DNA from 2 places in the Lysinibacillus sp. YS11 genome. Region 2 is predicted to be linked to the other one. Evidence: riboswitches for the same ligand, from Rfam matches in the RefSeq annotation. Region 2 holds a riboswitch; the other holds the start of a gene.
What was found. A riboswitch is a leader RNA that binds a small molecule or an ion and turns the genes downstream of it on or off. The one in region 2 is predicted to bind cobalamin.

Region 1: another riboswitch for cobalamin. It lies ahead of LBYS11_RS11285 (glutaredoxin family protein); the one in region 2 lies ahead of LBYS11_RS20345 (FecCD family ABC transporter permease).

What each region holds. Positions count from the first base shown of each region.
Region 1 covers NZ_CP026007.1:2,290,432-2,295,581, reverse strand. The annotation lists gene nrdF (class 1b ribonucleoside-diphosphate reductase subunit beta) at 1-443, opposite strand, end outside; gene nrdE (class 1b ribonucleoside-diphosphate reductase subunit alpha) at 431-2,524, opposite strand; gene nrdI (class Ib ribonucleoside-diphosphate reductase assembly flavoprotein NrdI) at 2,521-2,880, opposite strand; gene LBYS11_RS11285 (glutaredoxin family protein) at 2,877-3,101, opposite strand; cobalamin riboswitch at 3,219-3,397, opposite strand; gene LBYS11_RS11280 (hypothetical protein) at 3,768-4,049, opposite strand; gene LBYS11_RS11275 (SHOCT-like domain-containing protein) at 4,059-4,445, opposite strand; gene LBYS11_RS11270 (DUF2089 domain-containing protein) at 4,458-4,823, opposite strand; gene LBYS11_RS11265 (ABC transporter ATP-binding protein) at 5,014-5,150, opposite strand, start outside.
Region 2 covers NZ_CP026007.1:4,055,445-4,060,594, forward strand. The annotation lists gene LBYS11_RS20330 (DMT family transporter) at 1-211, shown strand, start outside; gene dapF (diaminopimelate epimerase) at 299-1,156, opposite strand; gene LBYS11_RS20340 (heme ABC transporter ATP-binding protein) at 1,209-2,000, opposite strand; gene LBYS11_RS20345 (FecCD family ABC transporter permease) at 2,006-3,052, opposite strand; cobalamin riboswitch at 3,198-3,385, opposite strand; gene LBYS11_RS20350 (biotin transporter BioY) at 3,539-4,135, shown strand; gene LBYS11_RS20355 (YdhK family protein) at 4,239-4,808, shown strand; gene LBYS11_RS20360 (response regulator transcription factor) at 4,850-5,150, opposite strand, start outside.

The DNA.
Region 1 (5,150 bases), 1.8 Mb from region 2:
GGATTGCCTTCTTCAATACTATTATAAATGTCTGCTATTTTATTGGCCTTATATTGTAGAAATTCATTTTTCTTGACCCATTCAAATAGCTCGTCGATTTCTTCGTTTGTACAAAGCGTTGTGAAAATATAAGAATAGGACTTGGCATGTATCGCCTCGAATGCATCAAAAACGGTTAGGACAGCCTTTTCCTGTAAATCGTCTGTATAAGCAGCAACACGATTCATCCCGATATTTGTTTGTACAGTATCCAGTAAGGTTAATCCTGCAAATACTTTTTTATATGTGTCCTGATGCTCAAAGCTTTTCCATTGTTTAATATCTTTACTGACCGCAATTTCTTCTGGAAACCAAATTTGCTTCCATTGCTGGTCCCAAAATATTTGGGCAAGCTCACTTGTTGCCTTATTCCAATTGACTGCCTCATAAATTATATTTGACATGCTACACACTCCTCTAAGCTTTGTAATCGTTGACGAACATAGTAAACAGACTTAATGCCCTTTATCCACGCATAAATGTATACTTTAGCCAATTGTTCGGTTGTCCAATTGTCCGTTACATAAAGCGTCATGGAAATACCTTGGTCAACGTGCTTTTGAGAAGCTGCATATAAATCAATTAAATCATACGGATTTACATCATACGCCTCCACATATAAATGACTATTGTCATTTGTTAAATGAGGCATTGGATAAATGGTTCTACTATCGGCGTAATCACGAACCTCTACGCGCTCTGTACATGGTGCGATTGAAGCCGTACAGCTACGAATATATGAAATACTACCAGTTGGGGCAATAGCCAAACGATAGGAATGGAATAGACCGTACTGCATTACATCCTGCTTTAACGTTTCCCACATCTTGTTTGTGATGATTGGAATATTGCCAAGCGCCTTCAACACAGCAGGCGATAGTTCTTCTTCAGTTTTATTGATATATTGGTCAAAATAGCTACCTGATGCATAATCACTGTCCTCAAATCGGTAGAAGGTTGCAGCTTTTTCTTTCGCCATTTCCATCGAAGATTTCAGAGAATAATAGTTCATCGCTTCCATAAAGTGATCCATGAAATCAATGGAATCTTTTGAGCCGTACAGGATGCCTTCTGTCACGAGATGCCCATGGAGGTTCATACAGCCAAGCCCTACAGAATGCATTAATTGATTGGCTTTTGCAACAGACGGTACATTCTTAATGTGCGTCATTTGCGATACATTCGTTAATAGGTGCATGGCTGTATCGACTAATGCGCCGAAATCATTGACTTTACTTGCTGCATGGATATCGATGGAACCTAAGTTACACGATACATCTAATCCATAGTCATTTGGTTGATCCTGGTCCGTAATGATACTTGTCTCTTGTACTTGTAAGATTTCTGTACATAAATTGGACATTTTGACACGTCCAATATTTTTTAAAGGATGTACCTTATTGACATTATCATCAAAGATTTCAAACGGATAGCCTGATTCAAATTGTGCTTTTTTCACCTCTGTGTAAAGCTTACGTGCATTTAAACGTTTAATTTTACGAATTTTAGGGTTATCAAGTAGCTCGTAGTACATGTCTGAAATGGAAATTTCAGACATACGTTTGCCATATTCTTTAAAAATATCATATGGGCTAAACAAAACGATATCCTTATCACGTTTCATCAGTTCGAAGAAAATACTAGGTATAATAATCCCTGTTGAAAGGGTAGCGAGGCGAATTTTATCATCAGCATTTGGTTTTTTTGATGAAATGAAATTTTCTATGTCTGCATGGAAAATATTTAGATAGACAACACCTGAGCCATTTCGTTGCCCTAGCTGATTAGAATAACTGAAAGAATTTTCTAACAGTTTCGCTACTGGGATGACACCACTTGCACGATTTAATATCTCTTTAATTGGATCACCTAATGGACGTAAATCTGTTAAGTTGACCCCAACTCCACCACCAAGGCGTGATAGCTCTAAACAATAGCCAATATTTTCAGCAATACTATTCATGGAGTCATCCATTGATAATTTAAAGCAGCTGACTAATTCACCACGTGCTTTCTTACCACTATTTAAAGCAGTTGGTGTTGCAGGCTGATAGGCTTCCATCATTGCTTCGACAGAGCGTTCTGCTAGAGCCGTGTTGCCTTGAGCTAAATACAAAGCAATAATGACAATACGATCCTCATACTTTTCTAAGATCTCTTCCCCATCACGACTTTTCATAGCATAGCTATCGTAAAATTTGCTTGCGCTCATAAAGGATGGAAAGCGGAAATTATAATCATAGGCTTTCTTGTACAGCTTCTTAATAAATTCCATTTCGTACATGTCGATAAATGCTTTCTCATAGTAGCCCTCATCAACTAAATAGCGTATTTTTTCCTCAATATCTATAAAATAACGCAAACGTACGTTAACATACTCTAAAAAGTAGCGGCGCGTAGCTTCGCGGTCCTTTTCTAACTCAAGTAATCCAGTTGTACTATAACGATTCAGTACGTCATTATTAAGCTTTAAATAGGTTTTCATCTCATTACCCTCGTTTCATAAAACGTTTGTATTGCTTCGTAATCCGTTTGATTACCTCGTAAATCTAATTTCCTTACTAAGGGTACATGATAGGTAGCAGCGATTTTCTCACCAGCAGCACCAAATACATGATGACCGAAGTTACTATTACCACTGGCAACTACTCCTTTACAAAAATCCCTGTTTTTTTCTAAGAAACGTTGTACCTTTGCTGGAATGTCACCTAAACCATCTGTGTAGGTAATTAAGAGATATGGCTTGTTCAATCGCAATTCTTCCGAGAGCTCGATACATTCTGCCTTTAATTTGGATACAACATTTCGGACATTACCTGTACGACTCGCGTAAACAATCATAGGGCAATCAACTCAATTTGAGAAACAATTTCCTGAACATCTCCTATGAAAGTTTCATTCATCTCTAAAACAGGCACACTTAAAAAACCTGCGTCAATAATCGTTTGCTTTGCTTGTTCATCGTGATCGATGTTAACAATTTCAGCTTCAAGTCCTGCACGTTGTAGTTCAGATTTTACCCATAGGCATTTTGGACAAATTGTTTTCGTATAAAGTTTCATAGAAATCCCTCTTTTCATAAAATAAAAAAGCCTATCTCCTCTAAAGAGATAGGCTAAATGGAAACGTTAACATACCAAAAATACTGACGTTCCCATCTCTTAATCCCCGAAGAAATGATAAATTTGTTTTATAAAGGCAGGTCTCCTGGCTTTGCTTCATTCTCTGATTCCCTTCCCATGCAAATGCACAGTGGTTGCAATCATCGTCAGCTTCACAGTTGCGGGGACAGCGTCGGAATTGTACCGAACTTCCCTTTTAAACTACATGTAGTAGTACCTTTGTAAAACGAACACAATATATAGTTGTTGTTCAATAGTTTTAAGTGTACCATCCTTCAAATGAAAAGTAAATCAAGATTCTAAACTTCTTTATTTTTGGATTATTCAGTATTTTTAATTATGTAGTTCCAAATAGATTACCACTAATCACTTATACCCAAATCAAAAATCTATTTTTAACGATGTACGTGATTTTCTATTAAAATGGATCTAGAATTCTAATTTGAGTTTAAAGAAATTTTCTATTTTATGTACCATTGAAAAATAGTTGTCTCTATCGTAAGTCCTGAAATAATGATCATCTCTTACCCATTTCAAATGATGCTCATTACATTAATAAAGAGCATGCTTTTATCATAACATGCTCTTACCATTCTATCATTGGGATTATAGTCTAACCTTAACCTCAGTCCCGTCCTGAGCTTTGACATCGACTAGCACAAGTCCTTTATAATTTTGTAGTTCCTTGATAATCGGCTTTAGCATTTCTTTGTCGATGAGGGGAAAGGTAAAGTCTATTTTCTTTTTATCGAAGTATGCCTTTGTCCACTTATTGGCTTGTTGCTGAATCCATTTAGAAGTTAAAATGGAGAGGACAATGGTTAGCACAGTATAGGGAACAGGGACGGTAAAGCGAACGTCTTTTGCTTTCACTTTTACATGCATCATTCGTCGCCTCTACTCAATGAAGACTGCAACGGAATCTCCGTTTGCTGATTTTATATCTACAATTTGTCCATCTAGTTCATTTTCAATTGCTTCAAGAAGAAGATTGATGTCGATATCTTTTACGTATTTTTCAGATTGCGGAATACTTGCAGCGATGCTGTGTCCTGCCATCAATACGGCTTTGACAAGTTTAATTGGTAAATTTACCGTGACATTATCATTTTCGGTGGATACAACACGGACCTTTAACGTTTTATCTAAATACTTTGTTTTTTCCACAAATTTATTCTCTGATTCTTCTTTCTGTTGTAGCACTTGAATCAGCTCTGATCCTTTATCCGCATCAATTTTGCCCTCTTGAATCATCGTTAACACTTTTGTAATTTCCTCTTTCATGGTCGTTCCTCCCTATTCGTCTTTTAAGAGCTTTATGGCTTCATCTGTTGTGATTTCGCCATTTTCAAGCATGCTTACAATTTTTTTCTCATCTACTTCATTTTTCTTCTTTTGAGCATAGCCAAGGGATGAAATAATATCATTTAGCTTGCCTCGAACTGTTGGATACGAAACCCCCAGTTCCTTTTCAACCTCCTTAATATTTCCTCGGCAGGTTAAAAATACTTCCACAAAATGAAGCTGATCCTGTGATAAGGATGCTAGCTTCGACAATTCAAACTCATTTTCAATGGTCGTGTGACAATGAGAACACTGTAACTTCGTAATTTTCAATGTTTTACTGCAGACAGGACAATTTGTGATTACTTGATAAGCCATAGTGAACTCCTTCCTTTAAGTTAAGCTGATTATATAACAAAGAAATTAAAGATGTAAATAATAAAATTAATAATTTTGATTAAAAAATCAATAAAGTTAATATCATAATTAATTTCATTGATTTTTGTTTCTGTATTGCTTTAAAAATTAAGAAAACGCCATTTTTAATTTCTCAAAATGGCGTTTCTGTTTAATTGGGTCTATCCTTCTTTTTTCTTTCCCGCGGGTGTGATGGCAAAATTGCATTGTATAACGCTTGTGAAGCGGGGTGCTGATATGTCCCATCCTTGCCTATCTCCTCCACTAGCTGACCATGCTGCATCACAA
Region 2 (5,150 bases):
TATTGGTGGTTTTGGTGTGTCCTTTGCCCTTTTATATGCATCCTTCAACTATTTGCAGTTAAGTATTGCCTATGTTGTTTGGGTAGGAATTGGTACTGTTGGAGCTGTACTCGTAAATATCATTTTCTTTGGCGAATCCAAAAATCTATCACGTATTATCAGTATCATAGCAATTATCGTAGGTGTAGCAGGCTTAAAAGCAGTATCTTAATGGCTTTACAATATAGGACGCCACTCTTAAATCGGAGGCGTCCTGTATTCATCTTATTTAAAATGGCATGACGAAGAATGGGAGTAATTAAGATAAAAATTCATAAATACCATCCGCGATAAATTCTGCAGGTCCACGCATCCAGATATGATCATTGTCAGCCCATCGTATGACTAAGTCACCGCCACTAAGTTGGACTACTATCTCTTCTCCCTTCTGACAAAAACCATTTAATATAGCAGCCACTACCGCTGCACAAGCACCTGTCCCACATGCCTCTGTTATACCCGAACCTCGTTCCCAAACGCAGCATTTTAATGCCTTCTCATGAACAACCTCTACAAACTCAACATTGCAACGATAAGGAAATCTCATATCGTTTGCTATAATACCGCCTAATGTTCTTAATGGTGCTTGCTCGATCGCATTCACAAAAACTACAGTATTCGGATTGCCCAAAAACAAAGCAGTTACCAAAAGAGATTGTTGGGGTAAAGGAAATATCTCATTGATGACAAGCTCATTTGGGTTTCCTAACATCGGAATGTCTTTGCGCAATAAGAGAGGTTTGCCCATATCGACAATCACTTCTATTACACGATTTTCTTGCACCACTACCTGTGCCAGCATAATCCCGGATTTCGTTTCAATCGTAATTAGCTCTTGTCGTACAATGTGACGTTCAAAAATATACTTAGCAACACAGCGAAGACCGTTACCACAATTTGTCCCCTCAGATCCATCTTTATTAAATACACGCATACCACAGTCAGCAATTTTAGAGGGTTGGATAATAATCAATCCATCTGAGCCAATACCAGTATGGACATTGGCCATTTTTTGAGCCAATTCACAAAAGATATCTTCCTTGTAATCATGTTGGAAAAGATCAAGGTAGATATAGCTGTTGCCAATACCATGCATTTTCGTAAAGGCTATTTGCATACAGTCACTCCTTAAAGGATGTTTTATGTATCTAATAGAAGATGACACTTTTCTATATTTGGCTAAACCCCTTCGTGAACTGTTCAGGAACATATGTAAGATACGGCTTCCCTGTCATTGGATGTATTTGAATATCCGCAAAAACACCAAATACATCTTGCAGCACTGTTGGCGTAAGTACTTCCTCTGGTGTACCATGACAAACTATTCGCCCTTGCTGTAAAACGTAAATTTGATCGCAATACATAGCAGCAATATTCAAATCATGTAAAGCTGCTACTACGGTTAAATGCAAAGTCTGAATTAAATCCATAAGTTGAAGTTGATGTTGAATATCTAAATGATTCGTCGGCTCATCTAATATTAATATCTGTGCTTGTTGAGCGAGTGCCCTTGCAACCATGACACGTTTTTTCTCGCCACCAGAAAGTGAACTAAAGCTTCGTTTCTCTAAATGCGATATGCCCGTTTGCCTAAGAGCCTCTTTAACAATTTGAAAATCTTTCTCTTGATCAAGCTCTAACAGCTTTTTATGTGGGGTTCTTCCCATACTGACTAGATCATGCACAGTGAAATCAAATAATACGGGTGTCTCTTGGCTTACAACAGCCAAATTTTTCGCAATTGCTTTGCTTGATTGCTTTAATATATCTTGCTCATTTAATACTACCGATCCACTTTCAGGTTTTAGGAGACGATACATATTTTTTAACAATGTTGATTTTCCGCTCCCATTAGGACCAATTAATCCAACAAATTGCTTTTCTTTTATTTGAATGCTTACATCATGCAGTATACGCTGATCGTAAATGGAGAATGATACTTTTTTCGCTTCTAATGTCATGGAAGTTAATCTCCTTCACCGAAAGAATAGTTGTTACGACGGAGAAGCCAAATGAAAAATGGTCCTCCACAAAAAGCTGTAATAATACCAATTGGCATTTCCTGAGGAGCAATAATAATTCGAGCAAAGGCATCTGCCCACACTAAGAATATTCCACCTATTAAAGCACTGATAGGTATTACGTATTTATAGTTTGAGCCCACAATTAAACGCACAATATGGGGAATAATCAATCCCACAAATCCTATAGAACCACTAACTGCGACAAGCACACCTGTTAATAGAGATACTAGTAGTATTAACTGAATACGGAATTGCTGAAGATTAACGCCTAATGTCACTGCCGCCTCTTCTCCTAGTAATAATAAATTTAAATTGCGATAGTGTAGCCACAGTAGCCCAAATACAACCAAGAATACGAAAGCTGGAATCACAATATTATTCCATTTGGCTCCAGCTAAACTACCTAGCATCCAAAACATAACAGCCTTTAAGGCCCCTTCTTGCTTTGACATCATTAAAATAAAGTTAGAGATAGCCGTTAAGATAAAGGACACAGCCATGCCTGCCAATAGCAAGCGGAAAATAGAGACACGCCCCCCAACACGTGATAAGAAAAAGACAAGTGCAATGGCAAGTAATGAACCGAGGAATGCGGATATTGAAAGAGCGTAAATACCTAAAAATGAAAAGGCTCCTAAAATAATCACAGAAGTAGCTCCGACAGCTGCCCCTGAAGAAATCCCTAGAATATACGGGTCTGCAATAGAATTACGTACTAGTGCCTGAATGGCTGCCCCTGCAATAGCTAACCCCGCTCCTACTATCACAGCTAGCAAAACACGAGGTGCTCTTATTTGCCAGATGATGATTTCCTGAGAGCGACTCCAATCTTGCTCGATCGAATTTTGTATAAAAGGAATTTTAGAAAGAATAACTTTCCATACATATAACGGTGTAACTGAAACTGAGCCAACCATTACAGCAAAGGTCATTGAAACAATTAATACCATGAAAAGTACGAAGGAAAATAACATAAATTTTTTATTCATCTGTTTTAAACTCCTACTGAATATTGATGAATGAAGCAATAAAAAAAGGTATCCCATGCGAAAATGCGCATAGAAATACCCAAGATTAAACAAAGTCAGAAAAATATCCAGCTATTGTCCGTAATTGCTTGCATCCTCGTGGGCATTACAGGTATTACTAAATGGCAGGTCTCCTGGCTTCGATTCACTATCCTATAATTGCCTTCCCATTCTTAAACAGTGGCAAATCATATTATAGGATTCCTCGTTACAGTTGCGGGACAGCGTCGGACTTCCACCGACTTCCCTTTTAAGTGACATTCAAAATGTCACACCAATAGTATTTGAAGTTATAAAATTGTGACGGTTCTATCATACATTTTTATAGATAGATAGTCTACTTCAATTTAATCCAACAATTGAGTTAACTTATTTAAATAATAAGGTTGACACAAATACATTCGTTTTTTACACTAGCAGTAATAACTTATAAAACGAGGTGAAATCATGGCAACTGTTACACAACATAGTCACCATAAGTTAAGAACTGTTGACATTACCTACATTGGATTATTTACAACGTTAATGATGGTGGGTGCTAATATCACTTCCTTTGCACCTTTTATGGTAGTTGGTGGTGTACCCATTACGCTTCAAACCTTCTTTGCAATTTTAGCAGGGCTTATTCTTGGTAGTAGAAAAGGTGCGCTTGCCTGCACAATTTATATGTGCGTAGGATTGGCAGGAGCTCCTGTCTTTGCTCGTTTCGGGGGTGGAATTGGCCAAATTTTAAGCCCTACCTTTGGGTTTATTATTACTTTTATATTTGCGGCATTTGTTGCGGGGTTAATCGTAGAACGAAGCGGAACAAAGAAAAGTTTTATCGTAGCTGCTTTGGTAGCAACGGCTATAAATTATTTGATAGGAACAAATTGGATGTTTTTTGCCTATAAGCTATGGGCAAGTGCGCCAGAGAATTTTTCATATAAGCTCGCTTGGCTTTGGATGATTCCTCCACTACCAAAAGATATTATTTTAGCTATTTTTGCTGGTATCTTCGCCCATAGATTACAAAAAACATTGAAGATCATGCCTATTCAATAGCATATCTCCCCGCCAGACTAAAGAAATGTTTTTCATAGGTTATATCCATCGTTTCTGCACATTTATTTGCTACATTAGGAGCACATAGTGAGGAGGATATCATATGAAATTCAATAAAAGATGGTCAGTCGGACTATTATCAGTAGTCGCTCTAATTAGTTTATCGGCTTGTACAGAGGATCAAACAAATCCTGCGTCCACTTCTAATGAAGCTGCTGAAGAAATGGATCATTCTACAATGAACCATTCAAGTTCTGGCGAAGTACCAGTAACGTTAAAAAAAGCTGAAAATCCGAAATTTCCTATAGGAAGCACAGCCATTATTACAGATGGACATATGGAAGGTATGAAAGGGGCCGAAGCAACAATAGTAGGTGCCTATACTACAACTGCCTATGTTATTTCCTATGAGCCTACAACTGGTGGAAAGCGAATAGAAAAGCATAAGTGGGTAATTCATGAAGAATTAATTGACCCACAAGAAGCACCACTGGCTCCTGGAACAGAAGTAAAAACGGACGCAACACATATGGAAGGTATGGAAAATGCGACTGTCCTTATTGACGAGGCTGTGCAAACAACTGTATATATGGTTGATTATACTTCCACTACAAGTGGTGAAGCTGTAACAAATCATAAATGGGTAACAGAAGAAGAGCTTAGTCCAAAATAATAGAAATAACCTCTACCTTCAATTCTGGTAGAGGTTAATTTCTAGCTTTTATGTTCCATTTGCTTTCTCTTTGCAGACTTATGCCATTTATAGCCGATGCCCCAAACGGTTTGCAAGTAATCATCCGCCGGAAAACCACTTTTTCTTAATTTTTCTCGTAAATTACGTACATGTGAATCAATGGTACGATCTTCAATCGTTACATCATATCCCCAAACGGCATGTATAAGGTGTTCTCTAGAAAATGCTCTATTTTGATAATCTAAAAATAGGGCGAGCATGGCAAATTCCTTTGGTGTTAATGGAATTGCCTTATGCTGAAAATATACTTCAAAGGACTCT